DNA from 3 places in the Exiguobacterium sp. SH1S1 genome. Region 1 is predicted to be linked to each of the others. Evidence: riboswitches for the same ligand, from Rfam matches in the RefSeq annotation. Region 1 holds a riboswitch; each other region holds the start of a gene.

Region 1 (7,469 bases):
TTTGCCTTGATTGCCTGCACTTCAAGGTCGAGTGTGATGTGCTCTGCCGTCCAATGGGCCTCGACAATATCATATCGGACTACTTCTTGGTCCCGGACGCATCCTGCGGCCAAAACGATTAGCGATAGACCGATTCCTAATCCGAACTTTTTCATCAGTTCACCTCAATTCTTCGGTTTCTTCTTCAAGTCGGGGAAGTAGGACAAGAACGTCTCCGCCCCTTCGCTCGTCAGTTTATACGTTTCCTCAGTAGATTGGTCCGTCACGTAGATATCCAGTTTCTTCGATCGCTGTTTATAAGTCACCTTGAATTCCTGACCTTTGAGCCCGTCGACGATCGTTAGAAGCGGATAGTCGCCCTGATCGCCTACACGTTTCGTCGGCTCGGCGGAATCGATTGCTTGAATCAGATCATCCATCTCGTTGCCGGCCGCACGCAACACAGCGGGATAGGATACTGTCGATTCGTTGTCAAACGGTTCCTGATGGAGATACACGAGCGGCCCGGTCACAATCGGCATATACTCCTCGTCAGGGTGTGTCTCGAGCGTCTTTCGTTCATCAGTGGACAACAGCTTTGCGGCACGATATGTGATGCTTGCTGTCTCGGTCACCCCTTCTCCGTCGCGGGTGTAACTGAACTCATATAACGGATAGGTCTTATTCGGCACGAGTTCCGTGTCAAGCGGGAGTCTCTTGACGACGAGGTCGTCATACGTCGGTTCTTCTTTCGTTGGATCATTGATTGTATGTAACGGACTGACCGAAACGTAAAGGTCAGCAAGTAGTAATAACACGTATGGTTTGGCGTCACGCGAATCATAGCCAATGGCTAATTTGACATCTTCCACATCCGCCATCATCGGTTCGAACGCGAACAAAGGGAATTGGCTCGGCCGATCCCCGACGGTCAATTCGATCTCTCCGTGGATCGCAGGAGAAAACGCCATGACCGTATCGGGAAACGGCTCGATTTCATTCCCGGCCTCTGTCAATTCATCAGCATTTTGCACGGCGAGGCGAGCGGCTTCGTCTGCTGGACGGACAGACGGATAGTGCCGAATCGAATGACCCGCAGTCAAATCGACGAACTCCGGGAATGCATCGACCATTTCCACTGAATAATGTGGTGAGGCCATATCCCGACACATCGCATAATTTTCGTCCCCTTGTATGTATGTCACGGCTTTAAATCCATATTCCCAACCCGTGTCCGTCATCGGATGGCGGCTCGCCACGACCGTATCGAACACAGTCAGGTCACCCTTCAACTCGGTCGTCAAGTCCCCAGTGCAGGCCGCGAGCGTCTCACCGGCCGATTCGAGCACCACTGGTTGTTCTAGTGAGTATTTGCTGACGGTCCAATGGGCGTCGACATACGACAATTTCACGACGTCTTGTTTCTCTTCACCACACCCGGCCAACAAGCTCGTGGATATTACAAGTAAACCGACTAACTTTTTCAAATTATCCGCCCCTTGAATTTTATTATCTCCAATTTTACCATTATATTACTTTGGAGAGGGTATGAAAAACCCGCCCATGAAATTGGACGGGTGCGATGAATCGATTAGATGCTGTTATCGATGGCGCGTGTCAGTCTCGTCTCGACATCCAGTGCGATGGACTGGAGCGACTCGTCCTCGATCAATTCGATCAGTTTCGTCGGTTTCGGCATGCCGACGTGGGTCGCCCCGTCTTTCGTGAAGACGGCGAGCTTGCACGGCAGGAAGTAGCCGCCCTCACGGTGCGCCGTGATGACTTTCTTGGCCTCTTTCGGGTTGCACACTTCGAGGATACGATAGTCCCCGTCGATGGCTTCACCTTTCTCTTTGAGCGTATCACTCAAGTCGAAATCCCACAGCACGCCGAACGATTCGTCCTTGAGCGTCGCTTTCAACTTCTCGACCACTGCTTCGACCGACTGATCCGTCTTCACCGTATAATCAAACATGTAAGCCCCTCCTTGTTTGTTGTCTCTCTCGTCATGTACCCGAACTCGCTTGAAACGAATCGTTCCGTCGATTTCAAAAAAAGTATATGTGATTTGAAACATATTCTGCGTTCAAAACGTATGGATGAGAGAAAATAAAGAAGTCCATACCTAGGAAAAGGAGAAGTGGTTGTCGTGACGGTCACCGTATTCACGCATACAAGCTGCAGTTCTTCCCGCAAGACGCTCGATTGGTTACGCGAACAGAATATCCCGTTCATCGAGAAGAAATTGACCGACCAAGGAATGTCGTTCACCGAGTTCAAGGAGATGCTCCGGCTCACCGAAAACGGGACGACCGATCTCTTGTCTGTCCAAAAAAGTGTCTACAAACAAGCGGCCGACCAGCTCGACGAGATGTCGCTCCGCGAACTGTACAGTTTTGTCGCGACGCATCCGCAGATCTTGAAGAGTCCGATCGTCGTCGATGACAACCGGATCCAGATCGGGTTCAGCGAGAAAGAGATCCGGACGTTCATCCCGCGGCATAACCGGATCGCCGACTTGAAACGACTATTAGACAAACAGTAAGAGCGCCGCAAATTTTGCGACGCTCTTTTGTCAGGCTTTCTTTAGCCGGGCCGCCAAGCGGTTGCCGAATGATTGGATCGACTGCACGAGCAGGATCAAGACGAAGATCGTCACGTACATGACTTCCGGCTCGAACCGGAGATGCCCGTACTGATAGGCGATATCGCCGAGTCCACCCGCACCGACGAGACCCGCCATCGCCGTCGCACCGATCAGACCGATCGTCGCGATCGTCAGACCGAGCACGATCGACGACCGCGCCTCACGGATCAATACGTACCAGATGATCTTACGCGTCGAGATGCCCATCGCCTCGTACGCCTCGACGACGCCGCGATCGACTTCGAGCAGTGCCGACTCCATCAAACGGGCGATGTATGGCGCCGTGAAGACGATGAGCGGCAACAGCACGCCTTGGACGCCGATCGTCGTCCCCATGATGAAACGGGTGAACGGCAAGATGAAGAATAGCAGAATGATGAACGGGATCGAGCGGACGACGTTGATCACGCTCGACAATGCCCCGTAAAAGTAACGGTTCGCGAGCCGTCCATTCGGCCGCGTCAAGACGAGGAGCGTCCCGAGCGGCAAGCCGATCAGTGTCGAGATGACGAGCGCGATGCCGGTCATAGTCAGCGTCTGGATCGTGCCCGTCCAAATCAAGTCACCCCAATTTTCCCAAAACTGTAGCATGGTTCGTCACCTCCTTCACTTTGACGCCGCTCGCTTCAAGGTAGCGGACGGCTTGGTCGGTCTGTGCCTGGTCCCCGTCGAGATGGACGAGCAAGTTGCCGACGAGACCGCCTTTCAGCTTTTTGATCCCGCCCCCGATGATGTTCGGCAGCAGGCCGAACCGTTTCGTCAACTCGGCGAGGACGGCCTGTTCGGTCTGGTGACCGATGAACGACAAGTTGACGAGCGTCCCGTGCGAGCTCAACACGTCGACGACTTCTTTCGGGACGTCGAGGTTCGCTTTCAAGAAGCGGCGCGTCGTCGGATGTTGCGGGTCCGAGAAGACGTCGAGGACGTCCCCTTCCTCGACGATCTTGCCGGCGTCGATGACGGCGACCCGGTCACAGATGCGCTCGATGACTTCCATCTCATGGGTGATCAAGAAGATCGTCAGCCCGAGCTCGCGGTTGATCTCGAGCAACAGATCGAGGATCGACTCGGTCGTCTCCGGGTCGAGCGCGCTCGTCGCCTCGTCACTGAGCAGGATGTCCGGCTCGTGGGCCAAGGCCCGAGCGATGGCGACGCGCTGTTTCTGGCCGCCGGAGAGTTGCTCCGGGTAATGTTTACGGTGATCGGTCAGTCCGACGATATCGAGATACTTGTCGACCCGCTCGCTGATCGAGCGTTTATCGAGTCCTTCTAGGCGGAGCGGGATGGCGACGTTGTCTTCGACGGTCGCCGTCTTCAGCAGGTTATAGTGCTGGAAGATCATCCCGATGCGGTGACGGAGCTTTGATAACCCTTTTTTGTCGAGCGTCGTGATGTCTTGTCCCTCGATCTCGACTTGACCTGACGTCGGCCGTTCGAGCAGATTGATCATGCGGATGAGCGTGCTCTTGCCAGCGCCGCTCCGACCGATGATGCCGAAGATTTCGCCCTTTTCAATCGTCAGCGAGACATCGTCGAGTGCCGTGACGGTCCCTTTGTTTACCGTGAACGTTTTTGAGATCTGTTTGAGTGCGATCATAGTGCCTCCTTAAAACGCCGGGACGATCGAGCCGTCGAACGTCTCTTCGATGAACGTCCGGACCTCGTCCGAGTGGTAGTAAGATTTGAGTGTCTCGACGACTTCATCGTCTTTGTTGTCGGTACGGACGACGACGTAGTTCGGGTACGGGTTGTCGACCGTGTCTTCATGGAACAAGGCGTCCTCATTGATCGATAGGCCGGCACCCATCGCGAAGTTCGTGTTGATGGCCGCGAGCGCGACTTCCGGGAGCTGGGTCGGGAGTTGTGACGCCTCGAGCTCGATGAATTCGAGGTTGAGCGGGTTCTCGGCGATGTCACGTTTCGTCGCCTTGTCCGTCAATCCTTCTTTCAAGGTGATGAGTCCGGCCGTCTCATACAGGCGCAGCGCCCGAAGTTCGTTCGCCGGGTCGTTCGGGACGGCGACTTTATCGCCCTCCTTCAACTCCTTGATGTCCGTCAGCTTGTCCGAATAGAGCCCCATCGGGAAAGCGACCGTCTTGAACACGTCGTCGATCTTATAGCCTTTGTCCGCCTTCTGTAGCTCGAGGAACGACAGCGTCTGGTAACTGTTCACGTCGAGACTGCCTTCGTCGAGTGCGGTGTTCGGCGTGTTGTAGTCGTTGAACACTTTGATGTCGAGCTCGAGGCCATCCTCGGCCGCGAGTTCTTTTACTTTCTCGGCGATCTGCTGGTGCGGTCCGCCTGTCACGCCGATCGTGAGGGCTTCTGTGCTGAGCGCTTCGCTCGCGTCCGATTGGCCGCACGCCGACAAGGCGATGGCCGCGAGTAGAGATGTTCCTGCGAGTACTGTTTTCTGTTTGATGTTCATGAATGATTCCTCCTCCAAAATAAAAGCCCGCTACTCATAAAGAGTGGCGGGCACGACAAGTCAAAGACAGTCGGACACGCTCATCTCCCAGACGTTTCGTCTGTTGGAATTAGCACCATGATCGTTACGATCTGGTTGCCGGGTTTCATAGGGCCAGTCCCTCCACCACTCTTGATAAGCTATCGGTCTTATTTAATTGTTATCATCTTACTTTTAATTCTTTTATTTGTAAACAGAAAATACTAAATTTTCAAAAATTATTTTCAAATAGTCAATATTGAGCGGGACGGGTGAACGTTGCAACTCGGTCTCGACCCGGACCGCCTCGACCAGTTGCGGGATGTCGGCCGGCACGAGTCCGAGCGTCTCAAGTGACGTCGGCGCGCCGATCCTGGCGAGCCACGCCTCTAAATATGGGGCGTCAGACGAGCCACGCAACCGTTCTTGGACAAGGAGGCCGAAGCCGACCTTGTCGCCATGTAAGAACGGATGGGTCGACTCAAAGCGGCTGAGCGCGTTGTGGACGGCGTGGGCGACGGCAACGCGTGTCCCGGCGTCCCCGAAACCACCGACGGCACCGCCGACGGCAAGGATGTGATCGACCGCGAACCGGGTCTCTGGCCCATACGCGGTGAAACTGGACTCACTCAAGTCGAGTTCGACGAGCCGGCCGCATTGCTCGGCCAAGGCGAGACCGGTATTGACGCCGGCGTCAGGTGAACTGTCGCCGCTCAAATAGCGGGCCTCGTAAAACTTGGCGACCGTGTCGATGACGCCGGCCCGGAAGTAGTCGTACGGCGAGTCGGTCACGACCCTTGCGTCGACGATGACCCGCTCGATGACGACGCGAAACACGTCGTAGCGGTCATAGGTGCCGTGCTCGTCATAGATGACGCTGAGCGGTGTGAAGGCGGCACAGTTCGAGGCGAGCGTCGGGATGACGATCAGCGGGACACCTTGCCGGTAAGCGACGAGTTTCGCCGTGTCGACGAGCTTGCCCCCACCGACGGCAAGGAGGACGTCCGCATCCTTCAAACGGAGCCGTTCGACCTCGGCGTCCGTGCATTCGCCACGGAACAGCGATGTCGGATAGGCAGTGATCGCTGGCAGGACACGCTTGACGACGTCAAAACCGTTCTGCCCGCGCAGCACGTGAGCACGACGGCCAGCGATTAATTCATCGAGCCGCTCGAGCCCGTCATCCGCATGGTCGTACTCGAGCACGGCTTGGCGGATCATGCCCGGACCTCTTCATACGTCGCGAACAGTTTCTCGATCCGCTCGACGGCCTCGTCGATCTTCGGCTCGGCGGAGACGAGCCCGAACCGGACGTACCGCTCGCCTTCTGAGCCGAAGAAATAGCCCGGCGTCACGGCGACCCCTGCCTCGTGGAGCAGCTTATGCGAGAACGATTTTGCGTCCCCGTCCGGCACTTTCGCCCAGACGAAGAACGAGCCACTCGGGGCCGTGATGTCCCATCCGGCCTGACGTAACCCGTCGACGAGCCGGTCGCGGCGGGCCTCATACAACCGTGACAAGTCGTCCCGGAGCGAACGTGGCGACTCGAGCGCGGCGATGGCCGCCTCTTGGATGGCCGAGAACACACTCACATGGACGTGGTCTTGATACGTGTTGATCGCCTCGATGATGTCGCGGTTGCCGACGGCGAAAGCGACCCGCCAGCCGGACATGTTGAACGCCTTCGACATCGTATACACCTCGATGCCGATGTCTTTCGCACCCGGCGTCTGCAGGAAGCTCGGCGGGACGTGCCCGTCGAAACCGATGCTGCCGTACGCGAAGTCGTGGACGACCATGAGGTCATGCTTATTCGCGAACCGGACCGTGTCGTCAAAGAACGCGGGCGACGCGACGGCGCCGGTCGGATTGCTCGGGTAGTTCAAATACATGAGTCGCGCTCCCTGCGGATCGAGCGTCTCGTAATCAGGAAGATAGCCGTTCTCTTCCCGGAGGACGAGGTCGTGGACGACCGCACCGGCGAGACGCGCCCCCGAGATGTAGTCCGGGTAGCCCGGGTTCGGGAGCAACATGCCGTCACCTGGCTCGAGCACACATTGCGGGAGCGTGATGAGTCCCGACTTGCTGCCGATCAAGATGGCCACTTCGGTCTCGGCATCGAGCGCGACGCCGTATTCGGTCTGGTAGAACGTCGCGACCGCTTGCTTCAGGCGCGTCTGTCCCCGGAACGGTCCGTATTGGTGTGTCGCCGGGTCGAGCAGGGCCGTCTGCAACGCCTCGCAGATCGGGGCCGGTGTCGGCAAGTCGGGCGTTCCTTGGCCGAGCCGGATGACGTCGCGGCCTGAACGCTCGAGTGCGGCGACTTCAGCGGCGAGTCCGACGAAATGCTGGGGTGGTAACGTTTTAAGTAACTTCGAGCGTCTGTCTGTCATGAAT
Region 2 (7,469 bases), 1.1 Mb from region 1:
TGCGTTCGACTCCGCCGCATCGAGCAATGCGAGTCTCCAGTCGAAGCCGTCGAGCGACGCTTCGTCAAGACCGGCTTCGATTGTGATGTAGCCGCGCTGGTTATGGGCGCTGTATTCGCTGATCTCTTTTGAACATGGGCATAGCGTCGTCACGTTGATGACGAGACCGACCGTCACGCTCGCCATACCCGTCTCGAGGTTGTACGTCACGTTGTGCATGACGTCGGCGTTCATAAGACCGCTGAGGCCCGTCGCCGGTGCTTTCCGGCTGAAGAACCATGGGTAGCGGACCGTCAATTGACCTTCCGTTTGTTCCATACGCTCGGCGAGTTCTTGGGCGAACTCGATGAGCGAGCGGTTTGATAACGTCCAGCCTTGCGTATGGTACGCGTCGAGCTGTTCCGTCAAGCGGGACATGTTGATGCCTTTACGATCTTGGACGAGTGATGTCGTTAATTCAAACGTTGCGACCGTCGCTTGGATGCCGTCTGGAGTTTCGATGTTGACGGGATGTTTGACGTTCGAGATCCCGACGCTGTCGAGTGCGAACAAGAAGTTCTTAGGTGTATTTTGAAGATCGACCATTTTATCTTTTTCTGTCGGTTTCGTACCTTTGACCGGCGGGACCGAGCCGAATAGTTTATGTCGTTCTGCTTTAGTAGGTAAAGCGACATGGCTTGTAGACATAATCGGATTCTCCTTTTTTAAGAGGGCAAATGACCGCCACTCGTTCTTGTTAGGATTTTATCACGAAATGGATACAAACTGGGTATCATTTTGCTTCGCGAACGTGCTTTGAACCTGCTCCGCGGAAAAAACTTCAGATATTGAATAAAAGAAGATTGATTTAATTTGCGCACGGGAATAAAATGTTCCTGTGAACTTAAAAATAGATCACTGTTAAATATGAAGGAACACAAACAAAAAGGGGATGTTTTAATGGATTGGCAGTTAATCCTGCAGTACGCCTGGATCATCGTCGTACTCGTCGGTCTTGAAGGGCTACTATCTGCAGACAACGCGCTCGTGTTGGCCGTCATGGTCAAGCACTTGCCGCGGACAGAACAGAAGAAAGCGCTATTCTACGGTTTATTAGGAGCGTTCGTCTTCCGCTTCATCGCATTATTCTTAATCTCGTTCTTAATCAACGTCTGGCAAGTCCAAGCACTCGGTGCCCTTTACTTGATCGGGATGAGCGCGCGACATCTATATATGACGTATAAGGCGCGCAAGATGGATCCAAGACAAGACCTAGCTGCCGAGGCGAAAGAAGAGACGGCAATTACCGAGAAGCCGGTCACGAAAAAAGAGTTTTGGTGGACGGTCGTAAAAGTCGAGTTCGCCGACATCGCTTTCGCGGTCGACTCGATCTTGGCAGCGGTCGCACTCGCAGTCAGCTTGCCGCCGCTCGGTCTTGGAGAGATCGGTGGAATCGACTCAGGTCAATTCTTCGTCGTCTTGACGGGTGGACTCATCGGGGTCATCTTGATGCGATTCGCGGCCCGCGTCTTCGTGAAGTTGCTGCATCAACGTCCGACACTGGAGACGGCCGCCTTCCTCATCGTCGGCTGGGTCGGTGTGAAGTTGACGGTACTCGTCCTCGAACACCCTGGCTTCAAGGAATTGATTGCCGGTACAGCGTTCGCGTTCATGGGTCTTCCAGACGGTTTCGTCCACTCGTTAGGTTGGACACTGTTCTTCTGGTCGGTCATGGTTGGGATTGCTGTTTGGGGTTGGTTCTCTTCCAAACCGACAGCGGTCAAGCATTAAAAAAAATCCTGTCTTTCGCGTATGCGGAAGGCAGGATTTTTTGTTAGGCAGTCACGTCTTGCTTCTCGTAGATCGGCACCCAGCCTTCTGTTGTCACGAAGATGCGGACGGCGACGACTTGGCGGTCGTCTTGGAGCGTGAAGTAGTGGCGCGTGTTCACCGGGACCGAAATCAAATCGCCCGGATTGAGTTCGATGTTGAAGTAGCCACGTTCGGCGTCGTCGATGGCGAAGATGCCGTGCCCGCTGACGATGAAGCGGACCTCGTCGTCCGTATGATGGTGTTCCTTTTGGAAGTTGACAAGCAGTTCGTCCAAGTTCGGTGTCGCGTCAGACAGCGAGATGACGTCGGCCGTTTGATAGCCGCGGCGCTCCGACACGTCTTGAATCTCGTCACGGAACGTTGCGAGGATGGCTTGCTTGTCGTCGTCCGTCAGTTCGTAGTTTTCTTGAAGCGCGATCGGAAGTTTAGCGATGTCCCACTGCTCATACAGAATACCGCGCGATTCTAAAAATACGTTCACTTCAGATTGGTCGACGAGACGTTCTTCGGTTTGTTGGAAATAGACAGTTGCCATAGATAGTTCCTCCTTATGAATGGACGCCTAAGGCGCGTAGTTTTAACGTGTAGCTGAACAAAAATTCGTATGCTTCTAAATAACGTTTCGCCGCAGCCGGCGTCTCGCCCCAGACCGTGATGCCGTGATTACGGATGAGGACGGCACCGGCGCTTGAATGGACGTGAGGCGCGAAGGCGGCCGCGAGCGTCGGGATGTCGGCATGATTGTCGATGATTGGGACCCGGACGACCGCGTCCTCTTCCCAATACCCGAGTGCCTTGATGATCTCTTGCCCCGTGAAGACGACCTCACCGTTCACGGCATGGAGCTCGGAGATGACGTTGTTGTCGACCGTATGTACGTGGAGTGAACACGCCGCCGCGGTCTTGTTGAACACCTCGACGTGTAACAGCGTCTCAGCGGACGGTTTACCAGTTTGTTCGCCAAGCAAGCGACCGGCCGCGTCGACGAGGACGAAATCGTCCGCGGTCCGTTTTCGTTTATCGCGTCCGCTCGCCGTGACGAGGAAGGTCAGCGGGTCGTCGGAGACACGAATCGCCAAATTGCCACTCGTTCCGGGGAACCAGTCGCGCGCGGCGAGTTCGTCTTTAATGTCGGCGAGTTCAAGCCAACGTGCGGTCACGCTCATACGTGCACCTCCTTCATGTGATGGGTGATGTCGTCGAACGTCTCGAACGGGGCATAGGCGATGCCTTCTGCTTCACAGAGCGTGATGAGTTGCCCACGGGCGTAGACGAAATCGGCCCGTTTGGCGATCTCGAAGTCGGTCACCGAGTCACCGATGACGATCAAGCGATCAACGGGATCGACGATCGTCCGGGCGATTGTCGGTTTGCAGCAACCACAATCATTCGTGCAATGCGCGTCACAGGCGTAGGGCCAGTCGACGCGTACCGTCTCGCCTGAGAAGTCGGCGACGTTACAGTAGATGTGGTCCGGTGCGACGTGGTCTTGCAAGATCGGGTGCACGAAAAAGTCCATGCCGCCGCTGACGACGTCGAACTTCCAGCCATGTTCTCGGATCTCTTCCAAAAATGCTGGGAAACCTGGGCGCAAGGTGATGCGGTCCAGCAAGTAGTCACGGTACGCCGAAGCGTCAGCGCTCGGCAACAGCTGGAACATCTGCCCGACCCCGGAGCGGATCGAGATGTCTTGAGCGAGCACATCGTCTTTGAGCGCGTGCCATTCGGGCGGTGCGAACGCCCGCATCAAAGCGATGATGTTGTCCTCGGCCGTGATCGTCCCATCGAAGTCACACAAGATGTGAATCGTCATTGTTTTGACCACGCCTTTAACGCGGCTTCGAGCTCGTTCGTCTGGCTCGCCACGCCCAATACTTGCTCAATCGCTTGTCGGAACGCCCGGGCCCCGGCGGCCGCGCCGTCTGGGTGACCGTGGATGCCGCCGCCGGCGTTGATGACGACGTCTGTGCCGAAATCACGGATGATGTCCGGGACGAGCCCCGGATGGATACCGGCCGATGGGACCGGTAGAATCGGTTTCGTCCAGTGCGGCCGAGCACTGCCATCCCGAATCGTGAACGCCTCATCAGGCGGTGTCGCAAGTGAACCGTATGGGGACGGGAACAGCGTCAAGTCGGCCCCCGCGAGGCGGATCAATTTTCCGAGCAAGAGCGAGTGGCTGATCGAGCCGGTCAAGGCTCCGGCGAACGCGGGGTGCGCCAAAATCGGGACGTTAATTGTTGGATCGCTTGCGAGTTCGCGGAGTGTGTCGAGCCCGTATGTATAGACGTTGAACAACAGTGCCGTCGCGCCCGCCTCGATCAAGCGGAGCGCTTGGTCACGCAGCCCGAACACCGGACCGCTGAGCGTGATGGCATAGAGCGAACGTTTCCCGGTCGTTTCGAACTGTTCTTGGATGACGGCCGCCCCGATTTTAGCTCGTTCAAGCGACGGAGTGAGCGGGTTGTCGTATAGGATTTCATCATCTTTGACGATGTCGATGCCGCCGGCGAGCTGGTCTCGAAGTTGCTGTTCTAAGAAGCGTAAATCACGGCCGATGATCCCTTTAAAGATGCTCATGACGAGCGGGCGATCATGTACGTCGAGCAACTCACGAACGCCTTGAACACCGAACTTTGCTCCGGGGAATTCAGATGCAAGCGTTTCGGGTAACGTTAAGTCGATCAAGCGTACCGAGTCATCGAGCGATAATTTCCCGAACGTCGTCGTCAAGATGGATGAGAAGTCGGGCGTGACGTTATGGAGCGGGTAACGGATTGTGAAGCGGCTCGTTGTTTCCGTATGCGTCGTTGAGACGACCTCGCCCCGATACGCCTTTAATTGTTCTTGCTCTAGGTGAGGCAGTTCCGTCCACGTGCCGACGGTCAGTTCGAGGGCGATTTTCTCGGCGACAGTCGCGACGCGGTCCGTCCGGCTGATTTCATATGTGGCAGTAATACTCATGTTCGTTCCTCCTTCCGGTCAAACAAAAATGACCCCATGCCGAGGCAAGAGGTCATCATAAAAAAATGAACTCTTATCTCTCAGCTTACGCTGCAAGAATTAGCACCGTGCCCAATCGGGTCGGTTGCTGCGACATCATCGGGCTTGTCCCCTCCGTCTGCTCTTGATAAGAATGTATTTTGAAGTTGTGAAATTTAATTGAATTTTGTCACACAATATCCGGTTCGTCAATTCCTTTTTTTGAGAAAAAAAGTTTGAGTTCGTTGTTACCATATATGCATAAAAAAAGTGACCGTTGCTCCAGCAAATTGCCGTTGACAAAGGTGGGGTCGAGTCCGTAATATTCATCACAACAAGTTCACACAATCGAATACGACACTCTTATCGCGAGTTGGCAGAGGGAATTGGCCCGATGACGCCGCAGCAACCGACCAGTAGGCACGGTGCTACATCCACCAGACATACGTCTGACAGATGAGAGGAACAACCGTTACGGCTGTGCCTCTTTCTCGCGGAGAAAGGGGCTTTTTTTGTGGGGAATATACCGAAAGGGGAAACAGACATGGCTTATCAACCATTTACAGAACAGACAGTCGTCGAGCACGTCAGAACGTTAGGGTTACTCGAAGATGGGGGCATCGCGCATTGCGAGGAGATCGGGGACGGCAACTTGAACCTCGTCTTCCGCATCCGTCAAGGCGAAACGAGCCTCATCGTCAAGCAGGCGCTACCGTATGCGAAAGTCGTCGGCGAGAGTTGGCCGCTCACACTTGAACGGGCGTGGATCGAGCAGCTCGCGTTGCGCGAATTCGCCAGCGTCGTCCCGCGTTTCGTCCCGGTCGTTCTCGGCAGTGACCGGACGCTCGCCTACACGATTTTAGAAGACTTGTCCGACTTTGATATCGTCCGGACGGGCTATTTGGAAGGGAAAACGTATCCTGAACTTGCCCGTCACATCGGTGAGTTTTTAGGACAGACGTTGTTTGAGACGTCCGACTATGCGGCCGGCCCGATTGAGAAGAAGCGGAAAGAACGGGATTATTACAACCCGGAACTGTGCGATATCACTGAAAAACTGATCTTCACCGATCCGTACAAAGATGCCGAATCGAACAACATCGAAACCGCGCTCCGTCAGGACGTCGAAGCGCTTTGGCGTGACCAGAAATTGAAAGTGGAGGTCACGAAACTGAAAGTCGGTTTCGTCACGAAACACGACGCGCTCTTGCACGGGGACTTACATACAGGCAGCATCTTCGCGACGCAACAAGAGACGAAAGTCATCGATCCGGAGTTCGCTTTTTATGGACCGTTCGGCTTTGACATCGGGCAAATTGTCGCCCATTTGACGCTATCGACGTTCCATGACCCACTCAAACGGTTCGAGCGGTTCACCGACGTATTGACGGTATGGGAGACGTTTGAGAAGACGTTCCGGACGAAGTTTGAGACGGCGGTCGAACCGTTCAACACGGACGGATTCGTCGATGAACTACTTCAAACCATCTTTAGCGACACGATTGGCTATGCCGGATGCGAACTGATTCGCCGCGCCATCGGCCTCGCCGGAGTCAATGACCTCGAGACGTTACCGGAAACGGTCCGGTTCGAGCGGAAACGGGAAGCGCTCACGCTCGGCACGACGCTCATTAAACAGCGCCACGATGTCCGGACAATCGATGAATTAGTGACGCTGTTAGCGGGGGTACGCGTATGACAGTCCAAAACATTCGCTTCGAACCGTCCCGGGACGAGCTCGTCATTTTAGACCAAACGTTACTGCCCCATGAGGAGCGGTACGTGACGATCGCGACGCTCGAACAGGCGGAGCACGCCATCGAGACGTTACAAGTCCGAGGCGCGCCGGCCATCGCCTATTTCGGCGCATTCGTGCTCGCGAAAGAAGCGGTCCGGCTTCAAGATGACCCGGACTTCACACGCCGGCTCGACCTCGTCGGCCGTCGGTTGATCGCGACGCGACCGACGGCGGTCAATCTTCAAAACGTGATCGAGTCACTTCTCGGGCTTAACGTCGGCGATGACTTTGAAAGGATCGCGACCGACATCAAACATCGGGCCATCGCGCTGTTCGAGCGAGACGTCGACACGTATCGGGCCATCGGGGAGCATGCGCTCACGGTGCTGCCAGCAGGGGGGAACGTCTTGACGATCTGTAACGCCGGGGCGATCGCGACGTCGCGTTACGGGACTGCGCTCGCTCCATTTTACGTCGGGAAAGAGCGAGGTATAGCGTTTAACGTCTTCGCTTGTGAGACGCGGCCGCTCCTCCAAGGGGCACGCCTGACCGTCTGGGAGCTCGACCAGGCCGACATCGACGTCACGCTCATCACCGACAATATGGCCGCTTGGACGATTCAGGCGAAAGGAGTCGACGCCATCATCGTCGGCGCTGACCGCATCACACGGACGGGTCACGTCGCCAATAAGATCGGCACGCTTCAGCTCGCCATCCTGGCTAAACATTACGGGATCCCGTTTTACGTCGCGGCCCCGCACACGACGTTTGATTTAACGGCGGACGATGTGATTCAAATCGAGGAGCGGAGCGCGCTAGAAGTGACCCATATCGGCGGACAACCGACGGCGCCGGTCGGGATCACCGTCTTTAACCCGGCGTTTGACGTCACACCGCCTGAACTGATCACCGGACTCATCACCGAAGCGGGCGTGTT
Region 3 (7,469 bases), 490 kb from region 1:
TCAGACAGCGTCCCCCCAAAAAAGCTCATAAATAGACCGGATAATGCCGACGTCGCGAACACCGTCCCGATCACGCTCGCCGAGAAACCGAGCGTCGCGAGATAAATCGCAAAAAACGGCATGACAAAAAACGTCGACAGCCGTGCAAAAAATGTACCGAACAAGACGCCAAGCGTCAGCGGATGAATGTGTCGTATGCTCACCCGGATCCCCCCTTTTTCTACATATAAATAGTTTACTTCTATTATTGAAGCAAAACCACTGCAAACAAAAAAGGCCCGGGATGTCCCGAGCCTAAAATCAATCATTATTTAACCGGTACGACCGCACCTTTGTACTCATCCAAGATCCACTGTTGTGTCTCTTCTGATGTCAATACTTCAAGGAGTGCCTTGACGCGCTCATCGTCTTCGTCGCCTTCACGCGTGACGATCAAGTTGACGTACGGTGAGTCTTCGCCTTCAAGAGCGATTGCGTCTTCGAGCGGGTTGAGGCCGGCATCAATCGCGTAGTTCGTGTTGATGAGGACGGCATCGCCTTCACCGTTGTTGAACGCTTGCGGGAGAAGTGCCGCTTCGACGTCCGTCTTGAACTCCAAGTTTTTCGGGTTGTCGACGATGTCAGCGACTGTCGCGTCTGTCGTCTTGCCGTCAGCGAGCGTGAGCAAGCCTTCTGTTTGAAGCATCGTCAAGATTCGTCCGTGGTCAGCGACCGACGAGCTCATGATGATTTCAGCGCCGTCCGGAAGCTCATCGAGTGATTTGTAGTCTTGTGAGTAGACACCGATCGGCTCGATGTGGACGCCGCCGGCTGAAGCGAATTTATAGTCTTTGTTCTCAGCCATTTGTGACTCGAGGTACGGCTCGTGTTGGAAGTAGTTCGCGTCGAGTTCGCCAGCTGCGAGCGTCTTGTTCGGGAGCACGTAGTCTTGGAACTTCTTGATTTCAAGCGTGTAGCCTTTTTCTTCATATTCGTCTTGGACGTGCTCTAAAATCTCGGCGTGTGGTACGTTCGACGCGCCGATGATGAGCGTCTTGTCGTCGCCCGAGCCTGATTCTGAGTCCCCGCCGCCACATGCCGCGAGAATTGTGAGTGCTGATGCTGCTGTCAATCCGAGTACTGTTTTCCATGATTTCATTATAAAACCCTCCATATGATTGTATTTGATTAAGCTGATCGCTTATCGATTTTTGAGACGAGTCGATCGCCGATAAACTGAACGACGAAGACGATGACTAAGATCAATACGGTCGCGACGAACGTGACGTCGCTTTGTGAACGTTGGAACCCTTCGAGGAACGCCAAGTTCCCGAGACCACCACCCCCGACGACTCCGGCCATGGCCGTGTAACCGACGATGGCGACGATCGTCACCGTGATGCCTGACACGATGGCCGGGAGTGCTTCCGGGAACAACACTTTATAGACGATCTGCCATTTCGTCGCGCCCATCGACTCGGCCGCCTCGATGACACCGCGATCGACTTCGCGGAGTGCGAGCTCGACCATCCGTGCATAAAACGGGGCCGCACCGATGATGAGCGCCGGGAGCGCCGCCGTCGAACCGAGCATCGTTCCGACGAGAAGGAGCGTGAACGGAATGAGCAAGATGATCAAAATAATGAACGGGATCGAGCGGAACACGTTGACGACCGCACTGATGATCGTGTAAATCGGACGATTCTTCATCATGAGCGGTTCGTTCGTGACATATAAGAGCATGCCGAGGGCGAGACCGATGACGAATGTCGCGGCTCCTGCGACGAGCGTCATATAGAGCGTCTCCCACGTCTGTTCGAGCATGACTTGCCAATCTACATTAGGAAACATCGCTTTCTACCTCCACTTCCACTGCCTGCGATCGGATTGAGGCGATGGCCCGCTCGACTTCAGCCGGCTCTCCGATCAATTGGATGAATAGCGTTCCGAGCGCGCCGACTTGCGACTGCGTCACGTTACCGCCGATGATGTTGAAGCCGATGTCGTGCTGTTTCAACACTTCCGATAAAATCGGCTGTTCGGCCGTCTCGTTCAAGAACTTGAGTTTGACGATTTGGCCACTCGGATAACGTGCTTTCAAATGCTCGAACGTGAGCGACATGTCGTCGACGGCACCGATCTGTTTGACGAACTCTTTCGTGATCGGCTGTTCCGGATGTTGGAACACGTCCGCGACTTGGCCGGTCTCGACGACTTTCCCTGCCTCCATGACGGCGACGCGATGACAGATTTTTTGGATGACGTGCATCTCATGGGTGATGAGGACGATCGTCAGTCCGAGTTTCTTATTGATGCTGACGAGCAGTTCGAGAATCGAATCGGTCGTCTTCGGGTCGAGTGCGCTCGTCGCTTCATCGCAGAGGAGCACGTCTGGATTTGTAGCGAGCGCGCGGGCAATCCCGACTCGCTGTTTTTGACCGCCCGATAGTTGCGACGGATAGCTGTCTTCACGTCCGGCGAGACCGACGAGATCGACGAGCTCTTGGACGCGGCGTTTACGTTCACTGGCCGGTACCCCGATCAGTTCGAGCGGGAAGCTGATGTTCTCAGCGACCGTGCGCGACCATAATAAGTTGAAGTGTTGGAATACCATCGAGACGTTTTTGCGCACCCCGCGCAGTTCTTTCGGAGTGAGCTTCGTCAGCTCGCTCCCTGCGACGACGATTTCACCGCTTGACGGTGACTCGAGTCGGTTGAGCAGACGGATGAGCGTCGACTTCCCCGCCCCTGAATATCCGATTATTCCAAAAATTTCGCCGCTCTCGATTGTGAGCGACACATCATCAACCGCCTGGACTCGACCGTTCTTCGTGTCGAACCATTTGGCCACATTACGTAATTGAATCAATACCTTTCCCTCCTGACAACAAAAAAAGTACACACGTTTGAGCAAACGTGCGTACTTTATCGGTACGGACAACGATTGCTCTCATCTTCCAAGGTTCTCACCTTGCTGGAATTAGCACCATTTCGGATTGCTCCGCGGTTGCTGGGCGTCATAGGGCCAGTCCCTCAGCCTCTCTTGATAAGAGTGTTGTTTATTCGATTAGCTTTATAATAGCGACACATTATTTTCATGTCAAACTATTTTGTGCGAAAAATCAAAAAAAGGTGCCATCCGAGGATGACACAGAACGTAGCACCTTGAGTCACGGAAGGACAACCCATAGATGAAACTCTTTTGCCCGATCAGAGTGTTCATCCTTATATGGGGGATTCAAGCCATCCATCACTCGGCCTTAGAACGTACCATGCGGTTACGCGGTAGGTGTCCCTGCGCTTGATTTTTTTGGGGGACAATCGAAGGGAAGGTCCACCTAAAAGTCGCGTAAAGTGATGCACCGGCTGTTCTAAAACGTCTTGATGGCTGGAGAATCTCGTCCTATATTGTGTTCAAGTAAGATGTTGTAATGAATATACCATTCGTGAACTTTCTGTGTCAACTGATTATTTAAAATTTTCTGATTATTCTAATCATCCTATCTCATTTAACGAAAGATAGGACGTGTTGCACGTTTTGGAACGCATATAATCGGTCTTCGACTTGGCCGTCTTTAAGCTTTAACAGCGCCGGGACGCTCATGACTTGATACGCTTCTAACTCTTGCGGGATAAAGTTGGCGTCCTGCTTGTCAATCGCGAGTGTCGGGTCGACCGCTTCGACGACGGCGAGCATCCGCTCGGCCACAGCGCATGTTCCACACATCGGGGCGTATATATATAACAATCCGTCTGTAATCATTGTTCTCACCTCTTTTATAAGTATATGAATGTGAGCCGATCTGTTCAAAAGTTGTGCTCACCCCACGAATTTTCTGAATCGTTCAACATTTCCTGTTGACGCTTCACGAAAAGAGGCATAGTATGGTCATTAACTTTAACGCTTTCGTACATAACAGCGTATACGTAGAAAAGGACAGGTGAATCGACTCATGACGGAACAAACGAAACTGACAGGCAAACAATTTTTGATGAACGTATTGAACGGACTCAGTCTCGCTATTTTAATCGCCCTCATCCCGAGCGCATTGCTCGGTGAATTAACGAAAGCCATCTTACCGTATTTTCCGTCTTTACAGTTCATCTTAGACGCGACGACGATCGCGATGCGCCTCTTACCCGTCATCATCGGTGTAGCCGTCGCCATGCAGTTCGGACGTTCTGCGCTCGAGGCCGGCACGATCGGCATTGCGACCCAGGTCGGGAGCGGCGCTATCCGTATCGAGGAAGGCGCGTTCCTCATGGCGGGAATCGGCGACGTCATCACGGCCGGTGTGACCGCCGCCCTCGCGACATATATGGTCATTCAGCTGTCGCCACGCTTAAAGACGTACACCGTCCTCGTTTTACCGATGACGGTCATCGTCATCGCCGGCGGAATCGGCATGTTCTTACTCACGTACATCTCACAGATCACGACGTACATCGGCACCGTCATCATGACGATGACTGAACTCCAACCGATCGTGATGGGCATGTTGATCGCGATGGCGTTCTCGCTCATCATCGTCTCCCCGATCTCGACAGTCGGGATCGCGACGGCGATCAGTCTGTCCGGTGTTGCCGCCGGGGCCGCTAACCTCGGCGTCGTCGCAGCCGGTTTTGGTCTCGCTATCGCCGGGTGGCAGATGAACGCGACCGGGACGTCGCTCGCTCACTTCCTCGGCTCACCGAAAATTCAAATGGCGAACTTCGTCCGTCGTCCGATCATGATGCTCCCTGTGCTCGCGAACGCGGCCATTCTCGGGGCGCTCGCCGGTATCCTTCGTATCGAAGGAACACCGATCAGTGCCGGATTCGGTGTCTCTGGACTGATTGGACCTGTCAACGCCCTGCACTTGATGCCAGGCGGATTCGCGCTCTGGAACGTCATGCTCGTCATCGTCTTGTTCGGCCTCATTCCGGTGACGCTCGGGATTGTCTTCTATCGCCTGTTCAACCGGACATCACTCATCCAGCCTGAACATTACCGCCTCGACTTCGACTAAATCAAAAAATCCCGGCTTCTCATAAAGAGAAACCGGGATTTTTGTTAGCCTTGAATCATCGTTTCATATTCTTCTGCCGACATGAGTTTGTCGACGTCCGTTGAATCGTTTAACTCGACTTCGATCATCCATGCGCCTTCGAACGGTGCTTCGTTGACAAGTTCCGGCGAATCCGCGAGTGATTCATTCACCGCCGTGATTTTTCCAGAGATCGGTGCGTACAGTTCGGACACCGTCTTGACCGATTCGACCGAACCGAACGGCTCGTCGAGCAAAATCGTGCCGCCGACTTCAGGAAGTTCCACAAACACGATGTCCCCTAGTTCGCTTTGTGCGAAATCCGTGATCCCGATGCGGGCAACGCTTCCGTTCACTTCAACCCATTCGTGTTCTTTTGAATAACGTAGATTTGCAGGTACTTTGCTCATCTTGACTTCCCCCTCAAATAAATTAGACTCACATGTGTATTATAGCACTTAGCCCCAAACGTCTGTAAATGACTTTTCTGAAAAACCGACCGTCGATTTTTGACCGTCAGTGACGATTGGACGCTTTAAAAGCATACCATTGCTGACTAAAAGCTCGATTTGTTCGTCTTCTGACAAATTCGGGAGCTTATCTTTAATACCTTCGTTACGATACACTTGCCCGCTCGTATTGAAAAACTTTTTGAGCGGTAATCCTGACTGTTGCCAGATCGACGTGAGTTCATCTTTTGACGGTGTCGCCTCGACGATATGAACGTATGTATACGCGACGTCGTTCTCCTTCAACCATTTCTCTGCCTTCTTACACGTACTGCATGGCGGATAGCCATATAGTGTCACCATATTTATCACCTCTTGTTTTACTGTAGCATACTCCATTCCCGCAAATCACGCCTCGAGCAAGCGTGCGATTTCTCGCTTCAGCGTCGCGTTGACCGGGTGACGCGCTTCGATATAGCGCAGCATCGCCGCGGCCGCTTCGACCGACTTGCCGTAACCTGGCAGCCACTCGTCGAGCCCGGCGACGAGCTCCGGGTGCCGTATCTCGACCCGGCGCGTCGGATTGAACGGGTCGCCCGTCTCTCCATGTGCTTTCAACACGTTGTTGACGGCCGCGACTTGGATGAGTTCGAAGCCGGCGAGCTTCTCTCCGCGTCGTTCACGGAGCAGACCGACGTACAGGTTCGTCAGCGCCTCTTCGTAGCAATACGCTGCGTCTCGGACGTCCGTGACGAGCTTAGGCGTCGCAAACGATTCGAGCGCTTCATCCCGTTTCCAGACGATCCGTCCCGGAGTGTAGGCAATGTGTGGCATCTCAGGCAAATCGAAGACGGCGAACTCGGCATAAATACCGTCCGCATACATGACTTTATGGCCGTCTTTCGTGTTTTGGAACTGGTAAGCGATCGGTTCAACCTCGAGCCAGTCCAAGTTGTCGATGAAGCGGGCTTTTCGTCCGTCTTCGACGATCAAAAAGAAATCGAGGTCGGAGTAATCGTCGAGCCGCTCGGTCTCGAGGCCAATCGAACCGAGGGCGAGCAGCATCAGCGCCCCTTCTTGTTTCGCGACCAAACGCCCGATTCGTTCCATTCGTTCCAACAGTTGATCTCGTCTCATAAACATTCCTCCTTTTCCTCATTGTACGTTCTGATCAAACGAAAAAGAAAGGGCTGACCGCGTCCGGCCACCCCTCCCTGTTCGAGAAATTTTTATTACAGAATTTGCGAACGAGAAAGCCCACTCCTTTAGTGGTGGGATGAACGTGAGCTTGATTTCGGAGTCCCGTTAGTCGGAATTTCAGAAATCAACAAGCAGAATCTTATCCCGATAAAATGTATCACTCTAATAAATCTAATGATACAATGGACGTATGAACAACTACAGAAGAACCAAAACCACCGTATCGATGATCCATTATCATTTCGTGTTCTGCCCGAGGTATCGCCGAAAACTATTTGATGACGATACGTTCGAGCAACGATTCAAAGAGATCGTCCGTGATGTCTGCGAAGAGCTCGACATTCGACTCATCGCCATCGAGTGCGATCGGGACCACACACATCTATTCTTGTCGGCGTTGCCATCCCTCAGCCCGTCTGACATCATGGCGCGCATCAAAGGCGTCTCGTCGAAGCGACTACGAGAGGAATTTCCCCATCTCACACATCTCACAAGCCTTTGGACGAGATCCTTCTTCGTCTCGACGGCCGGAAATGTTTCCAGCGAGACCATCAAGCGTTATGTCGAGGAACAAAAGACAAGGAGGTGACACCGTGTCGCAGACATTGACGGTGAACATCAAACTTCATCCGACAAAAGAGCAACAATCGATCTTAGAGCGGATGATGCGCACCTACATCGGCACGACGAACCAGCTCGTCTCGGACATGGTGCAGGCTCGAGAAAACTTAAAGCTGACGAGCAAAAACGTGAGTTCCGATCTGCCGAGCGCCGTCAAGAATCAGGCCATCCAGGATGCGAAGAGCATGTTCAA

The links. Region 1 has a riboswitch for S-adenosylmethionine ahead of EVJ23_RS00040 (MetQ/NlpA family ABC transporter substrate-binding protein). Riboswitches for the same ligand answer to the same signal wherever they lie in the genome.
Region 2: another riboswitch for S-adenosylmethionine. It lies ahead of EVJ23_RS05545 (2,3-diketo-5-methylthiopentyl-1-phosphate enolase); the one in region 1 lies ahead of EVJ23_RS00040 (MetQ/NlpA family ABC transporter substrate-binding protein).
Region 3: another riboswitch for S-adenosylmethionine. It lies ahead of EVJ23_RS02515 (methionine ABC transporter ATP-binding protein); the one in region 1 lies ahead of EVJ23_RS00040 (MetQ/NlpA family ABC transporter substrate-binding protein).

The regions. Positions count from the first base shown of each region.
Region 1 covers NZ_SJUZ01000001.1:1,387-8,855, forward strand. Annotated here, with positions in the region: gene EVJ23_RS00010 (hypothetical protein) at 1-155, opposite strand, end outside; gene EVJ23_RS00015 (hypothetical protein) at 165-1,466, opposite strand; gene EVJ23_RS00020 (DUF302 domain-containing protein) at 1,571-1,954, opposite strand; gene EVJ23_RS00025 (Spx/MgsR family RNA polymerase-binding regulatory protein) at 2,129-2,524, shown strand; gene EVJ23_RS00030 (methionine ABC transporter permease) at 2,555-3,217, opposite strand; gene EVJ23_RS00035 (methionine ABC transporter ATP-binding protein) at 3,189-4,223, opposite strand; gene EVJ23_RS00040 (MetQ/NlpA family ABC transporter substrate-binding protein) at 4,233-5,054, opposite strand; SAM riboswitch class I at 5,132-5,235, opposite strand; gene EVJ23_RS00045 (iron-containing alcohol dehydrogenase) at 5,277-6,293, opposite strand; gene EVJ23_RS00050 (aminotransferase class I/II-fold pyridoxal phosphate-dependent enzyme) at 6,290-7,465, opposite strand.
Region 2 covers NZ_SJUZ01000001.1:1,096,879-1,104,347, reverse strand. Annotated here, with positions in the region: gene folE2 (GTP cyclohydrolase FolE2) at 1-687, opposite strand, end outside; gene EVJ23_RS05565 (TerC family protein) at 940-1,770, shown strand; gene EVJ23_RS05560 (cupin domain-containing protein) at 1,814-2,347, opposite strand; gene EVJ23_RS05555 (methylthioribulose 1-phosphate dehydratase) at 2,361-2,978, opposite strand; gene EVJ23_RS05550 (2-hydroxy-3-keto-5-methylthiopentenyl-1-phosphate phosphatase) at 2,975-3,625, opposite strand; gene EVJ23_RS05545 (2,3-diketo-5-methylthiopentyl-1-phosphate enolase) at 3,622-4,776, opposite strand; SAM riboswitch class I at 4,847-4,949, opposite strand; SAM riboswitch class I at 5,155-5,257, shown strand; gene mtnK (S-methyl-5-thioribose kinase) at 5,339-6,493, shown strand; gene mtnA (S-methyl-5-thioribose-1-phosphate isomerase) at 6,490-7,469, shown strand, end outside.
Region 3 covers NZ_SJUZ01000001.1:486,987-494,455, forward strand. Annotated here, with positions in the region: gene EVJ23_RS02500 (MDR family MFS transporter) at 1-203, opposite strand, end outside; gene EVJ23_RS02505 (MetQ/NlpA family ABC transporter substrate-binding protein) at 308-1,138, opposite strand; gene EVJ23_RS02510 (methionine ABC transporter permease) at 1,168-1,830, opposite strand; gene EVJ23_RS02515 (methionine ABC transporter ATP-binding protein) at 1,820-2,848, opposite strand; SAM riboswitch class I at 2,927-3,032, opposite strand; gene EVJ23_RS02520 (thioredoxin family protein) at 3,485-3,742, opposite strand; gene EVJ23_RS02525 (PTS sugar transporter subunit IIC) at 3,933-4,988, shown strand; gene gcvH (glycine cleavage system protein GcvH) at 5,033-5,416, opposite strand; gene EVJ23_RS02535 (arsenate reductase family protein) at 5,465-5,818, opposite strand; gene EVJ23_RS02540 (hypothetical protein) at 5,864-6,592, opposite strand; gene tnpA (IS200/IS605 family transposase) at 6,846-7,244, shown strand; gene EVJ23_RS02550 (RNA-guided endonuclease InsQ/TnpB family protein) at 7,249-7,469, shown strand, end outside.